4 regions of the Pseudoalteromonas sp. SCSIO 43088 genome follow, and region 3 is predicted to be linked to each of the others. Evidence: predicted binding sites of a transcription regulator. Region 3 holds the regulator's gene; each other region holds the start of a gene.
What was found. The regulator sigma-54, encoded in region 3, starts transcription at its own class of promoters, with help from an activator protein. The targets are predictions, from matches to a motif close to GTTGGCACGNNNNTNGNNT.
Positions count from the first base shown of each region.

Region 1: J8Z28_RS00080 (EF-hand domain-containing protein) is a predicted target of sigma-54. The motif match lies at 2,631-2,649, and genes of this name have one in related genera.
Region 2: J8Z28_RS00350 (YggN family protein) is a predicted target of sigma-54. The motif match lies at 3,008-3,026, and genes of this name have one in related genera.
Region 4: J8Z28_RS13895 (EF-hand domain-containing protein) is a predicted target of sigma-54. The motif match lies at 2,231-2,249, and genes of this name have one in related genera.

Region 1 is NZ_CP072675.1:18,316-23,236, reverse strand. Features, by position in the region: gene trkA (Trk system potassium transporter TrkA) at 1-1,315, shown strand, start outside; gene J8Z28_RS00095 (EF-hand domain-containing protein) at 1,398-1,616, opposite strand; gene J8Z28_RS00090 (EF-hand domain-containing protein) at 1,703-1,918, opposite strand; gene J8Z28_RS00085 (EF-hand domain-containing protein) at 2,059-2,271, opposite strand; gene J8Z28_RS00080 (EF-hand domain-containing protein) at 2,339-2,548, opposite strand; gene J8Z28_RS00075 (flagellar brake domain-containing protein) at 3,017-3,673, opposite strand; gene J8Z28_RS00070 (TrkH family potassium uptake protein) at 3,712-4,921, opposite strand, start outside.
Region 2 is NZ_CP072675.1:63,358-68,278, reverse strand. Features, by position in the region: gene J8Z28_RS00375 (cytochrome b/b6 domain-containing protein) at 34-684, opposite strand; gene J8Z28_RS00370 (AzlC family ABC transporter permease) at 836-1,543, shown strand; gene J8Z28_RS00365 (AzlD domain-containing protein) at 1,540-1,839, shown strand; gene J8Z28_RS00360 (glutathione peroxidase) at 1,947-2,429, shown strand; gene J8Z28_RS00355 (PA3496 family putative envelope integrity protein) at 2,482-2,670, opposite strand; gene J8Z28_RS00350 (YggN family protein) at 3,062-3,862, shown strand; gene J8Z28_RS00345 (aminotransferase-like domain-containing protein) at 3,925-4,921, opposite strand, start outside.
Region 3 is NZ_CP072675.1:3,342,739-3,347,659, forward strand. Features, by position in the region: gene lptA (lipopolysaccharide transport periplasmic protein LptA) at 1-366, shown strand, start outside; gene lptB (LPS export ABC transporter ATP-binding protein) at 363-1,088, shown strand; gene J8Z28_RS15410 (RNA polymerase factor sigma-54) at 1,196-2,692, shown strand; gene hpf (ribosome hibernation promoting factor) at 2,720-3,007, shown strand; gene ptsN (PTS IIA-like nitrogen regulatory protein PtsN) at 3,011-3,463, shown strand; gene rapZ (RNase adapter RapZ) at 3,464-4,309, shown strand; gene J8Z28_RS15430 (HPr family phosphocarrier protein) at 4,323-4,595, shown strand; gene mgtE (magnesium transporter) at 4,807-4,921, shown strand, end outside.
Region 4 is NZ_CP072675.1:3,010,493-3,015,413, forward strand. Features, by position in the region: gene J8Z28_RS13885 (hypothetical protein) at 1-511, opposite strand, end outside; gene J8Z28_RS13890 (HAMP domain-containing sensor histidine kinase) at 513-1,970, opposite strand; gene J8Z28_RS13895 (EF-hand domain-containing protein) at 2,283-2,510, shown strand; gene J8Z28_RS13900 (PLC family EF-hand domain-containing protein) at 2,520-2,747, shown strand; gene J8Z28_RS13905 (EF-hand domain-containing protein) at 2,851-3,084, shown strand; gene J8Z28_RS13910 (EF-hand domain-containing protein) at 3,089-3,322, shown strand; gene J8Z28_RS13915 (amidohydrolase) at 3,416-4,921, shown strand, end outside.

The sequences.
Region 1 (4,921 bases), 570 kb from region 3:
TGAGCAAAATGAGATCACCGTTGTCGATATCGACGGTAACCGTTTGCGTGAGCTACAAGATAAGTACGACTTACAAGGTGTTACTGGCCACAGTGCGCATCCCGATGTATTGCGTCGCGCAGGCGCAGAAGACGCCGATATGATTATTGCCGTAACCAGTTCAGATGAAGTGAACATGGTTGCTTGCCAGGTTGCTTATAGTATTTTTAACACGCCAACCAAAATTGCCCGTATTCGCTCAGAGCAATACTTAAAGTACCGTGAAAAGCTATTTCATAACGACGACTTACCTGTTGACCACTACATTGCTCCAGAAGCGCTGGTAACTAAGTATATTCGTCGCTTAATCGACTATCCGGGTGCTTTACAGGTATTACAATTTGCCGATGGCATGTTATCGCTAGTTGCGGTGAAAGCCTATTACGGTGGTTTGCTGGTGGGTTATGCACTTTCAGCCTTGAAAGAGCACATCCCGAATGTCGAAACCCGGGTAGCGGCTATTTATCGTCAAGGTAAAGCGATTAAACCGCTTGGCACAACGGTTATCGAAGCGGACGATGAAGTGTTCTTTATCGCTGCAACAAAGCATATTCGAGCAGTTATGAATGAGCTGCAAAAGCTCGAACGTTCATACAAAAAGATCATGATTGCTGGTGGTGGTAATATCGGTGCGGGCCTTGCGCGTTCACTTGAGAAAAACCACAGTGTGAAGCTGCTTGAGCGCAATAAAGAGCGCGCAGCACAGCTCTCTGAAATGCTTGATAACACCGTGGTATTTTGTGGCGATGCTTCTGATCAAGAACTGTTATCTGAAGAACATATTGAACAAGTGGATGTGTTCATCGCGGTTACTAACGACGATGAAGCAAACATTATGTCTGCGATGCTGGCAAAGCGTATGGGCGCACAAAAAACCATGGTGCTTATTCAGCGTGGCGCTTATGTAGACCTAGTTCAAGGTGGTGAGATTGATATTGCTATTTCACCTCAGCAAGCCACTATCTCGGCGCTGTTAACACACGTTCGCCGTGGTGACATTGTTAATGTTTATTCGTTACGTAAGGGCGCAGCAGAAGCCATTGAGGCTGTCGCTCATGGTGATGAGCATACTTCTAAAGTTGTTGGCCGAGCAATTGCTGATATCAAACTACCTGCTGGAACAACCATTGGTGCAATTGTGCGTAACGATGATGTACTGATTGCCCATGACGATACGGTTATTCAGTCGGGCGACCATGTAATCATGTTCTTGATTGATAAAAAGCACATTACAGTTGTTGAAAAGCTGTTCCAAGTAAGTGCTATCTTCTTGTAAAAAAGCTTATAAACGAAAAAAGCAGCCATGACAGCTGCTTTACGACTCTTGAAGTGAAAGTACCTAACTTTTCTAAAAGATTCTATTGAATTTGAGCGAACTCTTCTTTTGAAAGTTCGCCATTACCATCACTATCTAGCTCTGGAAATAACTTTTCAAGCTGCATATTTGCAGACGCTTCCTCTTTGCTGATCACACCATCACCGTCAGTATCGAATGTTGAAAAGCTTACGCCTTGTGCAAAGGCTGCTGATGACGTTGCTAGTGCTAAAATTGCGATTGTTGTGCTTAACTGTTTCATAATAACTACCTTAAATTTGAAAAGAGTGAAATCCGTTTCTGAGATCCCTGTTTAGTGGAAATTGGTATAACTACGTATTAATTCAGTTATTCGGCTTCAGAGAACTCAGCTTCTGTAAGAACGCCGTCGCCATTCACGTCTAATGTTTTAAACTGCGACATAATTTTTGCGTCAACGGCTGCTTCACTTTTGCTAACCACGCCGTTACCGTCTACGTCTAAGGTGTCAAAATCAGTTGCTGCAAAAGCTGCTGAAGAAGATGCAAGAGCGATTAAAGCTAATGTTTTGTTTACTGTTTTCATAATCATATTCCTTCAATTTTAAGAGTGTTAGCTGATCACACTTCCAGTGTTGTCCTTTGTCATGGATTCCCTTATCCATTTAGGCTGTCTTTGGCAGCTCAGAACTAATCAGCTAAATAAACTGGTTTTGCTTAATCACATTAAGCTTTTGAAAATTCTTGTTTCGATAACTCACCGTTACCGTCAGTGTCTAATTCACTGAATTTGCTCATTAGCTCTGCATCTACCGATGCTTCGCTTTGGCTGATAACACCATTGCCATCAACATCTAGAGTATCGAAATCACTCATCGCAAATGCTGCAGATGAAGATACAAGTGCCATAAGTGCTAGTGTTTTATTTACTGTGTTCATAATGTCATTCCTTCAAAATGTGCTGTCTTGAGTTAGAAGTCCTTTTCAGCGTGTCCTTACAATGAAATTAAGCTTTTGAGTACTCTTGTTTAGACAGCTCACCGTTGCCGTCTGTATCAAGCTCTTTAAATTGGCTCATTAACGTTTCGCTTACTGATGCTTCGCTTTTGCTGATAGCGCCATCGCCATTAACATCCAGTGTGTCAAAGTCAGCGGCAAACGCTGCTGATGAAGTTGCAAGAGCTACAAGTGCTAAAGTTTTGTGTAACGTTTTCATAATCACTATTCCTTCAATGTTGTCTCAACTGTGATAAAGGATATGTTCCTGAATCAGTTTTTCTCTGTGTTCGCTAAGACTATTTCAACTTCGATGCCAAAGTTAAAAAGAACAATAAAATCAGTGCATTAAATTAAAATATCGAGAATTAGGGGGAAATAACGCGATTTTTTTGTTGCTGTTTTGCAACAAGCTCGGTGGTTGGTTTTACGCTTCTTTTAAAATCAATAAGTTACCAAGATTAAAATGGAGACAATAGCGATTAACTCGGATTAGAAAACAGAAAAATTAGAAATTTGAAAATAAACTCTATCTGAACAACAAAACTTGAAGAAAAAAATCGAAATTAATTTAATTAATAACATATTGATTTAATTTGTTATTTTAATTTATTTATAAATTAATTTTAATATTTATAGGTTTAAATCGAGGAAAATAGCCATTTTGTTGCAAAATGGCGAATTGGTATTAGATATCCAACACAGAAAGGTCAATTAAGTGCTCTTTCATAAACGCTTTCATTTCATCTTCACTCGTATCAAGCTGTACACCGAACATAAAACCGCCTGCTCTTTTGCGCACGCTACATACTGTGCCATTAAACTCACGTTTACTAAGTGTGATTTGGCAGCTTTGCCCTTTAAAAGCGCTTAAGTCCTCCTTGCTATTAAGATCAAACTGCACGCCTGTGAGTGAAATATCTTTAATAAGCCCTGCCAGTTTTTGCTCTGCAATGACTAAGTTTGCAGGGAATAACGTAGGAATACGTGCTTCACTACGTAAGCTATAAAGCTGCACTTGCTTAGGAAACTCGAGAAAAATTAAACGGTGAGGATGCGATGCCAAGGCGCTTATTTGCTGACGAAAAGCAATTACTTGCCCACCACCCGCTTCAAGTACCGCGCGTATAACGACCATCACCCCATCTTTGATGAAATCACTACCATTTGCTAAACGCTTTGCTGATGGGTAATTGATAATGATGTACTGATCATTCATCAAACCAATAAATTCTGTTTTTACGCGTTTACTGTCGGTTGGTGTGGTAATTTCAACATCTACCAAGCTACCCGCAGGGATACAGGTTAGCTTTTCTAGATTACGTTGTTTTTGAGTTTTTGGCACAGTAATGCCTCCACTTCTAGATAATCACCTTACTATGGTTAGCCTCGCCAGAAGGTTGGCGTAAACAACACTAACAGGGTGAATATTTCTAAACGACCAAATACCATCGCAATAGTAAGTAGCCATTTTGCCGTATCAGAAATCGCTCCGTAATGAGCAGCGACTTCACCTAAACCTGGGCCTAAGTTATTTAAGCAAGCAGCTGTTGCTGAGAATGCACTGATGTTATCCATGCCGGTGCCCATCAGCGCCAACATAATAATGACGAACACTAACGCATACGCAGAGAAGAAGCCCCAAACAGCTTCTACAACTTTATCTGGAAGTGCTTTTCGGCCTAATTTAATTGAATAAATAGCTCTTGGGTGCACAAGACGATTGAGCTCACGAATACCTTGTAAGTAAAGTAAGAACACCCGCACTACCTTCATACCACCGCCGGTAGAGCCGGCACAGCCGCCAATAAAACTTGAGAAAATAAGTAAAATAGGTAAGAACAGTGGCCATGCTGAGAAGTTATCAGTCGCAAAGCCCGCGGTAGTACTCATTGATACCGCTTGGAACATAGCTTGGTCGAGAGTCTCATCACCATCGGCATAAATATTATTTGATGACAGCACAGTAAAGCAGACAATGACCAATGCTAATTGAATCAATAAGAACACTTTAAATTCAGGGTCGCGTAAATAAACACGAATATTGCGTGAAGCTACCGCCGCATAATGCAGCGAGAAGTTAATGGCTGCGATCAGCAAAAACACTACGCAAATAAAGTTAATTAATGGGCTATCAAACTGCCCCATTGATGCATCGTAGGTAGAGAAGCCGCCTATCGCAATCGTAGAGAACGCATGACAGATTGCATCAAACCAATCCATTCCTGCAGCCCAATACGCAAGCGTACAAGCTATCGTCAGCGATACATAGATATACCAAAGATGCTTTGCGGTATCGGCAATACGCGGTGTCATTTTTGAGTCTTTAACCGGACCAGGTGTTTCTGCACGGTATAGCTGCATACCACCGACCCCTAGCATAGGCAGTACCGCGACTGCGAGTACGATGATCCCCATACCACCTAGCCATTGCAGTTGCTGGCGATAAAAGAGGACTGATTTAGGTAGGTATTCTATGCCCGTAAGTACGGTAGCCCCTGTTGTTGTCAGCCCAGAAAAGGCCTCAAATACGGAGTCAGCTAAGGAAAGATTAGGCTCTTGTAAGAACACTAAAGGCACCGCAGCGAAGGTA
Region 2 (4,921 bases), 620 kb from region 3:
TTATTAGCGCCTTTTTTTCATGTTTTGAAGTTGCTACCCAAGCAAATAGCTGAGCGGCTCTGCACCCCAAGTCGTAAATAGCACCACTAAGCACACTGCAAAAATAACAAAAGCTATCAACGGTGATTTAGTGACAGGCTCAGTAACCGCAACTTGCTCACTATTACCCGTAAGCATAGGTTTCACTAAGTTTTTTCCTTTAATGCGGTAAATCACAATCGCTATTACATGCAACACAATGGCATACAACAAAATATCAAAGTTTAAATGATGTAACCAACCGGCAAACTCTACGGTATCTGAGGATACATGCTCGACGAGTGGACCATCCGTTAATATATCGTCACTAGTCATTAAGCCAGAGGTTAGCTGCACAATGAGTAACGCAAAAAAGGCTATCACCATATAACTACCCGCCGCGCCGTGACCCGCCTTATGTTCATTGCTTGTAAATGACTTAATTGCAGCAACAGGTGAGTGAATAAGCGCAGACAGCTTTGCCGTTTTACTACCAATAAGGCCCCAAACAAGACGTGTAATAATAAGCGCTAGAGTGAAGTAGCCTGCAGCAAAGTGCAGCTCCAACATACCTTCTTCAGCACTAAAATAGAGGGTTGCGATGGCCGCAACTAATAACCAATGGAAGCTTCTTATAAAGCCATCCCATACTTTAACTTTAGACATTGTAACTTTCCCTTTAAAGACGCTTATAACTTGCAGATATGAAATTTCAGCAATGGGTTCGGCTATACATTATTGCAAACTTCAGTTATTTTGACACACCTCTATTTCAGCTGTTTTGATCTGAGCCATAACAACAAACATGAGCGATAAGATGCATAAATCAACAATAAGAGCCTTGCTAAAAGGGTTTTTCGACATGCTCCCCTTATGTCTTGCGGTGTTACCTTGGGGGATTTTATGTGGCTCGTTAGCCGTTCAAAATGGCTTCAGTGCTTTAGAAACACAAGCTATGTCGTTGTTGGTATTTGCAGGATCAGCACAACTCGTTGCGATTGAATTAATGGCCGGCAATACCCCGCTTTTAACTATCTTATTTACCACTCTCATTATTAGCTCACGGCACTTTTTATATGGTTTAGCTATTCGCCACAAAGTCATAGATCAACCCTTTCGTTGGCGACTACCAGTGAGTTTTGTACTGACGGATGAGTTATTTGCTTTTTCGCACCATCGCAAAGCGTACCGCACAAAAGTGCGCCTTATTTATGCACTCAGTGCCGGTTTTAGTTTTTATATTGCTTGGAATATCTGGACCTTGCTAGGTATTGTCGCAGGAAGTCTCCTTCCCGATTTAACAAATCTTGGCCTTGATTTTGCCATCGCTGCCACGTTTATTGCTTTAGTTATTCCGGGTGTAAAGAACCTTGCAACACTGGCTACAGTGATCACCGCAGGCGTTGTTGCAACACTATTAAAAAGTCAGGGCTTTCAACTTTGGCTTGTCACCGCGGCTCTTATCGCTATGACGGTTGGTTATCTAATTAGTCGCTGGCAAGCAAAAGAGGAGCATACACAATGATGACCACCATTTTATTAATGGCGTGTATCACCTTCTTCACACGTTACTTATTTTTACACCGCGCATTACCGTTTAAAGTCGGCCCGAAAATGCAGCAATTCTTAAGTTTTAGCGCCCCTGCAGTACTCACCGCAATTTGGGTGCCCATTGTGTTTATTAATGACGAAGGGATAAATCTAGATTGGCAAAACCCTTACCTAAGTGCTGCTGTTGTGTCTGTTATCGTGGCCTATAAAACACATAACATATACTACACAACACTGGCAGGGATGGGATTGTTTATAATTTTAAGTTAGCTGCGATGCTTAACGCCAAGTAAGAAAAACCGCTGATTAAAATTTACCCTTTTAGAAAAATGCCAAGCAAGTTAGAATCAATGCAACAATAATAAAAAGTTATCATTATGAGCGAATTTCACCAACTTTCTGCCACCAGCCTACAAGGCCAAACCGTTGACTTTTCTGATTTTGAAAACAAGGTTGTGCTTGTTGTAAATACCGCAAGTAAATGCGGTTTCACTCCACAATATGAAGGCTTACAAACACTGCATGAAAAGTATCATGAGCAAGGCTTAGTAATAATTGGTTTTCCATGTAACCAATTTGGAAAACAAGAACCAGGTGATGCAAAAGAAATTAAAGAAGGCTGCCTAATTAACTACGGCGTTAGCTTTTTAATGATGAGCAAAGTCGATGTGAATGGCGAACATGCTCACCCTGTTTTTAGATACCTAAAATCAGAATTACCGGGGTTTATCACCCGCAAAATAAAATGGAATTTCACCAAATTTTTAATTGGTAAAGATGGCAAGGCCATTAAGCGATATGCGCCACTGACAAAGCCTGAACAGCTCGAGTCAGACATCGCAGCTGCGCTGGACAAATAACAAAGCCTAAAAGCAATAAAGAGGCAAATTGCCTCTTTATCTAAATTTATGCTTAGTCGTTCAAGTACTCGTCAAAGTCGTCATCGCCTAAGTTTCTGCGCAAGCGTTTTTGTTCAAGATAGTCTTCCAACTTCTTCTTTACGCGTTGCTTTTTCTTGTCGTGTTGATTACGCCCGACCATTTCGTACTCGTCTTCAACAAAATCGTCATCTAGCGCGTCATAACTAAATGTCTTACCCACAACCCACTCCATAAAGTGTTTGAGACCAATTCTTGAGATTAAAATTTGCTCGATGAATTGGCAAAGATTAAAAAGCTCAGTAGTAATTTAGTATCTAAAAAACCACCAAAATAAAGCCATACACCCATGCTAAATAGGTCATATGTCAATATTGTGAATAAATAGCGCTAAATTTGATTTCTGAAAAGTGAGAGTTTTTTATCGTTTCGATAAAAGTCATTTATGCATGTGTATTTTTTAGTTAATTTGACTAAAAAATGGTTAAAAAGTTATTCCCCGCAATTTTTGAAAAAGCCTCAAAACACAGCAAGATTTTGAATTAATTGAATTTATAAATTTTGGCATTCAATTTGATTATGTATTTGTGTCATTTCAAACAGGAAAGAAAAAAATGAAAAAGTTATTGTTAGTAAGTTCTTTATTTATCGCTACCGGCGCAATGGCTCATAACGATAATGATACAAATATTTCATTCAGCGGTGAGCAGTGTGATGTTGAATTTATAAATGATGTACGCATTACACCAAGCGAGTTAGAAGTATACACAGCCGATAATCGCACTATGAAAATCATCGATCAACACACTTTATATATCGATGGTCAAAGCGTGTCGCTTGATGCTTCACAACAGCAAGCAATTGCAGATTACTCAGACAGCTTACGCAGCCAACTTCCTGAAGTAGCAAATATCGCACTTGATGGTGTAAAAATAGCTGGTGTAGCCATCGAAGAAGTATCAAATGCTTTCAATATTGATGGCCTAAGCGACATTTCAGAATTAATGGACGATATCAGCGTAGAAGTACAAAACGCTTTCTATCAGCAAGGTGCGTTCACCATGGGTCAGCAAAATTTCGAAAAATTTGGCCAAAACTTTGAAGACCAATTCGATGAGCAAATCGAATCGGCTGTCGAGTCAGCCATGATGCAATCGATGGGCAGTATTTTAGTGGCGCTAGGCTCTGAACTTTTAGGTTCAGGTGGCGACATGGATGAGTTTGAGCAACGTATGGAAAACATGGGCGCACAAATCGAAGCTCGTGTAGAAACACAGGCAGCTCAACTTGAAGAGCGTGCAGATGCGTTATGCGGCAGCTTTGCTGATATCGCTCATAAAGAGCAAGAGCTAGTGGTTCTAGTACCAGAGCTAAAAGAGTATCAACTATTTACTTTTAAACAGAACGCAGAGTAATGAATTAACATCCCTGAACCAAAACACTTGGTCCTTTCGCGCAGAGCTTGCTCTGCGCTTTTTTATTTTTTGGCCAGCACAGTCAGTTGCGATAACGTTTTAATCGCCTGCTCTAAGTTTTCAGACCAAGGCAAGCCATAACTTAAGCGAAAACAGCTACGGTACTTTTTACCCGCTGAGAATATCAAACCTGGAGTAATGCTGATCCCCGCCTCTAATGCCAAGTGGAATAACTTTACCGCATCATATTGGCTACCAAGGTCAACCCAGATAACACAGCCCCCTTGCGGGTTACTTATACGCGCACAACTTGGCATATATTGCTGCAGGCACCAAATCATACGTTCTTTATTGGTACTTAAGCGCTGTCTAAGCAAACGAATGTTACGGTCGTACTCACCGCTAGCTATAAACTCATACAAGGTCCACTGGTTTATAAGTGGCGCTGAGCAACTAAGCGCACGTTTGTGTCGCCTTGCTTGCTCTGCAAACTTACCGGCAATGATCCAACCAATGCGGTAACTAGGTGCGGCTGTTTTTGAAAACGACGCGCAGGTGATCACTAAGCCCTTTTTTGAATAAGCTTGTGCAGGAGTGGCACGCTTAGCTGTAAAATGTAAGTCGCCATAAACATCATCCTCAATAAGCACCACGTCACGCTGCTCTAAAAGTGCCACTAATTGCTCACGCTTGGCATCAGGCATAAAACTGCCAACAGGATTATTTAATGAGGTTGAAAACACACAGGCTTTTATATCATGCTCATCGAGTGCTTGAGCCAAATCATCTAGCCATATTCCTTCATCGGGGCATAGCGGTATTTCCAGTGCCTTTAAGCCTAAGCTTTCAATTAATTCGATAATGCCAAAATAACAAGGCGACTCGATAGCAATAACATCACCGGGTTTAGCGACACACTTAAGGGCAATCGCCAACGCTTCTTGAGCACCATTGGTGATCACTAATTCATCGCTATCAACCCCAATGCCAAAATCAAGATAGCGATGAATGAGTTGTTTTTTAAGTGGTGCAAAGCCATCCATCGGGCCGTAATTAATT
Region 3 (4,921 bases):
GAGATCGTGCATGGTAATCGTCGTATTACCGCTGAACGCCTTGAAGCACACGGCGGTGACACCGAAGGTACAGTAGAGTTGATTATTGCCACAGGTAAGCCTGCTTACTTCGAAGAAAAGCAAGCTGATGGCACCGTAATGAGCGCTAGCGCAGAAGAAGTACGTTATGATGTTGCAAAACGCTTCTTAACCTTAAATGGTGAAGCTGAAGTTACTCAAGCAGGTCAAAAAGTAACAGCAAAAAGCATTACCTATGATATGGCACAGCAGCTGATCAGTGCTGAAAAAGACGAAAATTCAACAGATCGTGTACACACTATTTTAGTGCCTGTTGAAAATAAAAAAGATAATAAAGGCCAACCATGAGCACATTAAAAGCAGAGCTTTTAGCTAAAAGCTACAAAGGCCGCCAAGTGGTTAAAAATGTCGGTCTTGAAGTTGAAGCTGGCAGTATTGTTGGCTTGCTTGGTCCAAATGGCGCAGGTAAAACAACGACCTTCTATATGATTGTAGGCCTAGTACCTAGCGACAAAGGTAAAATCAGTATTGATGATAACGATATCACCCTTTTACCAATGCATAGCCGTGCGCGTTTAGGTATTGGCTATCTGCCACAAGAATCGTCAATTTTTCGAAAGTTGACGGTTTACCAAAACTTGATGGCCATTTTAGAAACTCGTAAAGATCTAAATAAAACCACCCGCGAAGAAACACTCAATAGCTTACTTGATGAGTTTAGTATTCAACACATTCGTGACAGCCAAGGTATGGCGCTGTCAGGTGGTGAGCGACGCCGTGTAGAAATTGCTCGCGCATTAGCCGCTAATCCTAAATTTATCCTTTTAGATGAGCCTTTTGCTGGTGTTGATCCAATTTCAGTGTTAGATATAAAGAAAATTATTGAGCACCTAAAAAATCGTGGTATCGGTGTACTAATTACTGACCATAATGTTCGAGAAACCCTTGATGTTTGTGAAAAAGCCTACATTGTTTCTCATGGGGAGCTAATTGCATCAGGCACACCTGAGCACGTATTAGCAGACCAAACTGTACGCGATGTATATCTAGGCGAGCAATTCAGGCTGTAACCATTACGCCAGCGACTAGAGCATCTGCTAGACTTATAACAATGACAATAAATCGATAACTGTGTTTATACAGGTATCGATAACTTAAAAAGGATTGTTAGGGATACATGAGGCAATCATTACAGCTGCGCATGGGCCAGCAACTTACAATGACTCCACAACTGCAACAAGCTATTCGTTTGTTGCAGCTCAGTACATTGGATCTCCAGCAAGAAATTCAAGAAGCGCTTGATAGTAATCCTCTACTTGAAGTGGAAGAAGCGGATTACAACGAAGAAAGCACCGGCAAGAATGAGCAAAAAGCTGAATCTGACGATGTACAAGTCAGCGCGTCTGCCGAAGAAGCACCTAGCGAGTACGAGCAAGAAAGTAGTGATGCTCTCAATAAAGACACCGTAAGCGATGACTTAGCAATGGATGTTACCTGGGATGAGTACATGAGTGCCGCCCCTTCAACATCGTCAGGGCCAATGCCTGAAGATGAATCTATCTATCAGGGAGCATCAACCGAAACCCTTCACGAATACCTGATGTGGCAATTGCAACTCACGCCATTTAGCCCTACTGATGAAGCGATTGCTGTGGCAATTGTAGAAGCTATCGATGACTCAGGTATTTTAACGGTAAGCTGTGAAGATATCGTCGAAAGCTTTAATCAAAATAACGATGAAGAAGAAATCGAACTTGATGAAGTCGAAGCGGTCTTAAAAAGAATTCAGTTATTTGATCCTGTGGGTATTGGCGCGCGCAGTTTACAAGAATGCCTGTGCATTCAGCTACGCCAATTCGATGCCGATACGCCATATTTAGCTGAAACTAAAATGGTTTTATCTGAGCATATCGAATTATTAGCGAGTCGCGACTATCGAACTTTGATGAAAAAGACTAAGCTTAAAGAAAATGAGCTTAAAGAAGTGATGACGCTTATTCACAGCTTAAATCCTAAGCCTGCGGATAGCATAGTACGCGAAGAATCTGAGTACGTTATACCTGATGTATCAGTGAAAAAAGTGAAAGGCCGCTGGGTAGTCGAGTTAAACCCAGATTGTATGCCAAAGATTAGAGTGAACAGCCAATATGCGGCGATGTCTCGCTCTGTTAAATCAAGTAGCGACAGCCAATTTATTCGCTCTCACTTACAAGAAGCAAAGTGGTTTATTAAGAGCTTAGAAAGCCGTAACGATACGCTATTAAAAGTGACCAACTGTATCGTTCAACAACAACAAGCTTTCTTTGAGCATGGCCCTGAGGCAATGAAGCCGATGGTGCTAAATGATGTTGCTGAAATGGTCGAAATGCATGAATCGACGATTTCACGGGTAACAACGCAAAAATATATGCATACCCCACGGGGTATTTTTGAGTTGAAATATTTCTTCTCAAGCCATGTCAGCACCGAAAATGGTGGTGAGTGTTCTTCTACAGCAATACGCGCTTTAATCAAGAAGTTAGTCGCTGCAGAAAACTCAGCTAAACCATTGAGTGATAGCAAAATTGCAGATATATTGGCTGAGCAAGGAATTAAAGTAGCTAGACGTACAATTGCAAAATATCGTGAGTCTCTAGCAATACCTCCGTCTAATCAGCGTAAGAGTCTGATTTAGACGTTTTACATAGAAGGAAAAATGCTTATGCAACTAAATTTAACTGGTCGTCATGTAGAAATCACAGATTCATTAAGAGACTATGTAAACACCAAGTTTGCGAAACTAGAAAGGCATTTTGACCATATTAATAATGTTCATGTCATTCTAGATGTAGAAAAATTAAGCCAAAAAGCAGAAGCAACTTTACATGTAAACGGAGGCGAATTGTTCGCTTCTACAGAACATCAAGATATGTACGCAGCCATTGACTCACTGATCGATAAACTTGATCGCCAAGTCATTAAACACAAAGAGAAATTAGCTCGACATTAAATTATGAAACTAAGTTCACTTACTAACCAGGACTGCAGCAAAGCTGCGGTCCTTTTTAATAGCAAAAAAAGAATTCTTGAATATATCAGCGAACTGGCCCACCAGCAGCTTCCTCATTTATCGCAACAAGATATCCTAGATGCTTTACTCAACCGAGAAAAACTAGGTAGCACCGGCATTGGCCGAGGTATTGCTATTCCACATGGCCGAATGAGCGGCGCAGATGAGCCTCATGCATTTGTGATAGTGAGTGAATCCCCTATTAATTTTGATGCAATTGATAATCGTCCAGTTGATATTTTTGTGGCACTCATCGTACCAGATGGTGACTGTCAGCTTCACCTAAAGACCTTATCAACAATTGCTGATAGACTTAAAGATAAAGAATTTTGTAAACAGCTGCGTAGTGCTACTACCGATCAGCAACTGTTTCAGGTCATATCAGCAGAGGCATAAATGGAATTAATAATTATCAGCGGTCGCTCAGGCTCAGGTAAATCGGTCGCTTTACGAGTACTTGAAGACTTAGGCTATTATTGCGTTGATAATATTCCGGTTAATTTACTGCCTTCGCTCGTACGAAGTGTGTCTGATAACTACTATAAAATAGCGGTCAGCATCGACGTGCGTAACTTACCGAAAGAGCAGCAAGAATTTAATGATATTCTTGAGTACCTGCCAGGTTTCGCAAACCCAACACTATTCTATTTAGACAGTGATGACCAAACTCTGATCAAGCGCTTTTCAGAAACACGCCGCTTGCATCCACTATCTATTGATTCTTTGCCGCTTGATCTGGCCATTAAACAAGAAAAAATCCTGCTTGATGTGTTGATCACTCGCGCTGACTTTATGATTGATACCACTGATCTGAGTGTTCATCAGTTAGCAGAATCAATTCGCGAAAAGATTTTAGGTAAAAAAGATAAAAAGCTGATTATTACTTTTATGTCGTTTGGCTTTAAGCATGGTATTCCAAAAGAAGCTGACTACGTTTTTGATGCACGCTTTTTACCTAACCCACACTGGGAACCTGATTTAAAGCCACTAACCGGCCTTGATCAACCAGTAAAAGATTACCTAGCTAGCCACAGCATAGTACAAAAGTTCACGTGGCAAATACAAACCTTTGTGCAAACTTGGTTACCGCACTTAGAGCGCAATAACCGCAGTTACCTGACTATTGCTATTGGCTGTACCGGTGGCCAACATCGCTCTGTTTACTTAGCGCAAACAATTGGTGAGAGCTTTGCCAAAAGCCATGCTAATGTAAAAATTCGCCACCGCGAACAAGACATTTAATTAGGCACCAACAATGCACGCTGAAGATACCTTTTTAATTCAAAATAAACTTGGCTTACATGCTCGTGCTGCTACTGTTTTAGCGCAATTAGCACTGCAATTTGATGCCAAAATTACGCTTTATCAAGATGATAAAGAAGCTGAAGGCGACAGCGTGTTAGCATTAATGCTACTTGAAAGTAGTCAGGGTAAAGAAGTTCGCGTTGTATGCGAAGGCCCTGACGCCGATGCTGCATTAACGGCAATCGGCGAATTAATTGCACAACGCTTCCACGAGCAAGAATAGCATTTGCTAAGACTTCAAGGTTTACGGTAAACTTAATTCGGATATTTAAAATTCCCTTTAAATATCCTACTTTTATATCGCTCGCTTTTCTAAATTACAAAACTCTTAATAAATTTATCGCAGTGCGACGATATCTCTGCAAATACACTACAAAGCAACTATGCTGTATTTGCTTAGCCTATTTAAACTTTTTTCAGTTGTAAGGACGCCAATGCCAGAAGCCTTTGAACAAGATTACCCACTACAACAACTCAAACAAGTGACCAAGTCACTCAATAGTGGTCAATTTGTTCAAGTGCGCGGAATGTTAGCCAAAACGGCACCTT
Region 4 (4,921 bases), 330 kb from region 3:
CATCACGTAGCAGAAGTTGTTGTTCGATAGTCGCAAGCGACGATAAGGTTTTTTCCATTTCATCACTTAGCGCTTGCTTAGCTTGTTTTGCCGCTAAATTCTGTTGTAAATATTGCTTTTGTAACCAAAGATACTGCTTAATATCATCTGGCCAATAAAAAGCATGGTCACTTTGTTCAAGCCGATTAAGGGCTTTTTCTGGCTCAGAAGCCCCGAGTAAACAAATCGACTCAAACAGACGCTTTAGCTCATTTTCACCAACATAATTTGCTTTATCAGAGCTTGCTTTAAAGCCACCACACTTAGCAGCATGCCAAGCAATGACTGTACTTGTAGGCGGGTATAACGGCTCACTTTTCGGCCGAGGCTTTGGATTAGGTTGCCCTTGAGGTTTCACACCTGTTGTCGGCTCTACTTGCTCTGGCTCAACATGCTTTTGCGTGATCGTGCACCCTGTTATAAAAAGTGTGCCTATAACAAGCATAAAACTGGCTTTATTCGCTAAGCCCATATCAGTTAACTCCTTGGGTTAATTGAATTGGTAAAATGGCTGTAAATACACACCCTTGTGGCTCATTATCTGTAATAGAGAGCTTACCGTTTAATTGTTCAACGGTTTCTTTAACTATGGTTAAACCAAGCCCGCTGCCCATTTCAGTATGTTGTTTTGCATTCTTACCTTGGTAAAAAGCCCCAAACACAGCGGCTTTTTCAGTATCTTCTATCCCTACTCCTAAGTCGCTGACACTCAAAATTAACTGCCCCTGTTTTAAGCTTGCTTTTATTGTCACTGACTCGTGTTCCGGCGAAAACTTCAGCGCATTTGAGGTAAGCTGAATAAGCACCATTTCAAGTAGCTCAATTGAGATAAACAAGGCTTTATTTGGTAACTCGTTAACCCAAGTAATGGATAAATCACGCGCTGATAATCGGTGCTCAAAATGACGCTCAATTTTATTCATCATCAAGTTAAAGTTAAGCTCGCTTAGGCTTTGCTTACTCGTTCGAATCGCGTTGTAACTCAATAAGCTTTCAATCATGGCTCTGAGTCGCACCATACTTTGTGTTATTAACTCAAGGACAGCTTGTTGCTCGCTATTGATTGGGCCAACAATTTCATCTGCAAGTAAATCTGTGCCTTCAACCATCGAAGCAAGGGGCGTTTTTAGTTCATGTGTCACATGGCGTAAAAACGTATCTTTTTGCTGCTCAAGCATATGTAACTGCGCTTGAACCCACTCAAGTTTATTACCTAATTCAACTAACTCTGACGAGCCTCGAACTTGAATTTTTTGCTGCCAATGGCCTTGTCCAAGTTTATCAATTACATTTGTGAGTTCTCTGAGCCGTCCGCTGATCCGCCAAAGAAACCCTCCCCCGACCAATAAAGTGAGTGGAATTAACGCAACCAACCAATTAATAAATGAAGCTTGAAGTGCTTTTAATTGCTGCTGATTTTTTGTGATGCGTAATTCATTTTGCTCTTTGAGCCAATTTGTTTGCTCACTGATAAGCTTACTAGCGGGTGCAAACAGCTCACCATCTTGCTTTTGTTCTATTAATAAATATTGATGCGCAAATTGTAATACCTCAGCCAATTGCCGCCACTGCGAGACATAATCAGCGGTTGGGCTTAAGAAAATGAGCTCATCGACACTTTGCAGTGACGATTGCCACTTGTTGGCAATCAAGCTATCGAGGGATTCACTTTTGAGCACCCAGTTTTGTCGAGTTGCTCGTTCAAGGCTATTTAAGTCTTGTTTGAGGTTGTTAAATGCTTTGGTAATTTCGTAATTGTCACCGACGATTTCTTGAGTCACCGCAAGCTGCTTATTAAGCGCATTTAAAAATAAAATCACCACCAAAGATAACGGTAGTAAAGACAGCAAAATGCTACAGACGAACTGGCCAATAAGACTAGGTCGCCAATTGAGTAACTGTTTTATTTTTATCGCTACTGTATTTTGCATATTCACTCTCAACATAATTGCAGATGCAGATTATTAGTGAACAAACTTAGACACTCGCTGAATCCGACCTTAAAAAGTGCTGATTTTTACCCAAAAACCGATACAAAGTTGCTATTTGGCAACATGCTAACTAATTGAAATAATAAGAATAAACTTTTAACACCTGAAAATCGTTGCAAAAAAGACACAATACCCTGTAACTATTTCGCATTCAAAACCACATAAAATTAATAACTAATTGATAATTAAGAACTTTTAAAATTGGCACTGATTTTGATTAGTACTAAGCAAATTAGTTATTTAGGACACAAAATGAAAGTAACGGCCTTGGCAGCCACCCTGCTTATAAGTCTCATCTCGTTAAGTAGTTATGCACTTGATTTGCAAACAACGTTTAACGAACTCGATAAAGACAGTAATGGTTTTTTGAGTGAAGCAGAAGCATCTGAAGATGCATTATTACATGGCAACTTTACGCAAATTGATAGTAACCAAGATGGCCAAATTTCATTTTCTGAGTTTCAGTCGTTTATTCAATAGGAGATTGTAATGAAACAACTATTAGCTGCATTCTCGCTAATGTTTTTAGTTATCAGCGCCACCGTTTTAGCATCACAAATGGATGTTCGATTTGCTAAATTTGATACAAACGCCGACGGCGAGATTTCATTAACTGAAGCAACCAAACACGATAACCTACTTAAGCAATTTGCCGATCTGGATGAAAACGGCGATCAGGTTCTGTCTGAACAAGAGTTTGAAAAATTTAAACCTTAACGGCTTAAAGTGCTTGCCATAATCCCAGAGGGAATGTGTAAACGGATTTAAATTTTGGGAGTTAAATTATGGCAAGCGCTTTTATTTATAAAGGAGAGTAATTATGAGAATTTTCTGGCTTGCTTCATGTACCTTAATTACTATAAGCTTCAATAGCTTAGCATTGGATGTAAAACAGAGATTTGATCACCTTGATAAAGATAAAAATGGTTTTTTATCTGTGCAGGAACTGTCTTCTCAACCGCACTTGCAAAAACGCATAGCACAGTGGGATACAGATAAAGATCAACAAATCTCGCTCCTTGAATTTAAACACTATTTAACAAACAAGAGTTAAAATAATGTCAAAATTAACCTTTGCCAGCCTAATTTTATGTGGTGTATTTAGCACAATAAGTTTTGCTGCAGATAGTATTGGTGAAAAATTTAAACAACTTGATCGTAATGACGATGGTTACCTGACTCGTTCAGAGTCAGCGAGAGACCCTGCTCTGTGGTCACGTTTCAAAAACTACGACAGCGATAAAGATAATAAATTATCGCTTAGTGAATTTAAGGTCTACGCAAGCAAATAAAGCGTTACAATTAACTATTTACTTGCTGCTGAGTTGCAGTTTACTGCAACTCTGATACTGTTTTCATAAATCAATAAAAACTATTAGAAGATTATGAAACTCATCATCAGCTTACTAGCAACAGCTTCACTTAGCTGCTTTGCCAACACCACTGTTATTTATAATATAAATGGCTACACGCCTACCTACAAAGGCGAAACCCAACACTTTTCTGCACTGGTTTTTAAAGACGGTAAAGTCGTAAAAACAGGCAATGACTCAATTAAAAATAGCTTCCCTGACGCCACCGCAATTGATGGCAAGCAAGCCACGTTGTTACCTGGCTTAGTCGATGCTCATGGCCATGTAATTGGTTTAGGTAATAACCTTTCACAACTTGATGTCAGAAATACGAACTCGGCAGATGAGGTTGGCAAAATGCTGGCTGAGTTTGCCAAAGATAAACAAGGTTGGATCATTGGTCGCGGTTGGAATCAAGAGCAGTGGCCAGGCGGTGAGTTTCCAACTGCAGCTGATTTAGACAAATATGTAAAAGACAAACCTGTGGTGCTTTCTCGCGTTGATGGCCATGCTGTGTGGGTTAATTCAAAAGCCATGGAACTTGCAAGTATTTCCAAACAAACTCCCTCTCCTGCCGGCGGTGAAATTTTAAAGTTAGATTCTGGCTTACCTTCAGGGGTATTCATTGATAAAGCCGAAACGCTTGTTACCCAACATGTACCAAAAGCAAGCCATGCCAGCATTAATACGGCATTAGATAATGCAGGTAAACATCTACTAAGTTTGGGTATTACATCAACCCATGATGCCGGTATCGATTACGACACGTGGCAAGTGTACAAGCAGCGCTCTGAGCAAAATACCCTTCCCGTAAGAATCGTTGCCATGCTAAGTGCTGCCGATCCTCAACTAGAAACCATGCTCAAAGCGGGCAAATATAAAGACATGAATGACATGCTGTCGATTCGAAGTGTCAAAGTGTATGCGGATGGTGCTTTAGGAAGCCGAGGCGCAGCCCTTATCGAGGAATACGCTGATCGTAAAAATCACCATGGCTTAATGCTTGAAACCCAAGAAAAACTTGAGCAACTATTCAACTTAAGCTTTGCCCATGGCTTTAGTGCGAACACCCACGCCATTGGTGATAAAGCCAATCATGTTGTGCTAGATGCCTATGAAAATGTGTTTAAAAAAACCGGTGGGATTTTACTGCGTAACCGAATTGAACATGCACAAATTGTTACTCCTGAAGATATCCCTCGTTTTAAAACGTTAAAAATTATTCCATCAATGCAGCCTGTTCATGCAACCTCTGATATGCATATGGCAGAGCAGCGCCTAACTGAAAAACAACTTGAAGGGGCGTATGCTTGGAAAACCTTTTTAGCGCAAGGCTCTGTAATTGCAGCAGGTTCTGACTTTCCTGTAGAACTTGCTGATCCGTTTGATGGCTTATATTCAGCCATTACACGAATGGATCATAATCAACTTCCTGAAGGTGGCTGGCGACCACAAGAGCTGCTATCGCGTGATGAAGCTTTGCGTGCGTTTACTTTAGGTGGTGCTTATGCTGCACATCAAGAGTTTAAGGTAGGTAGT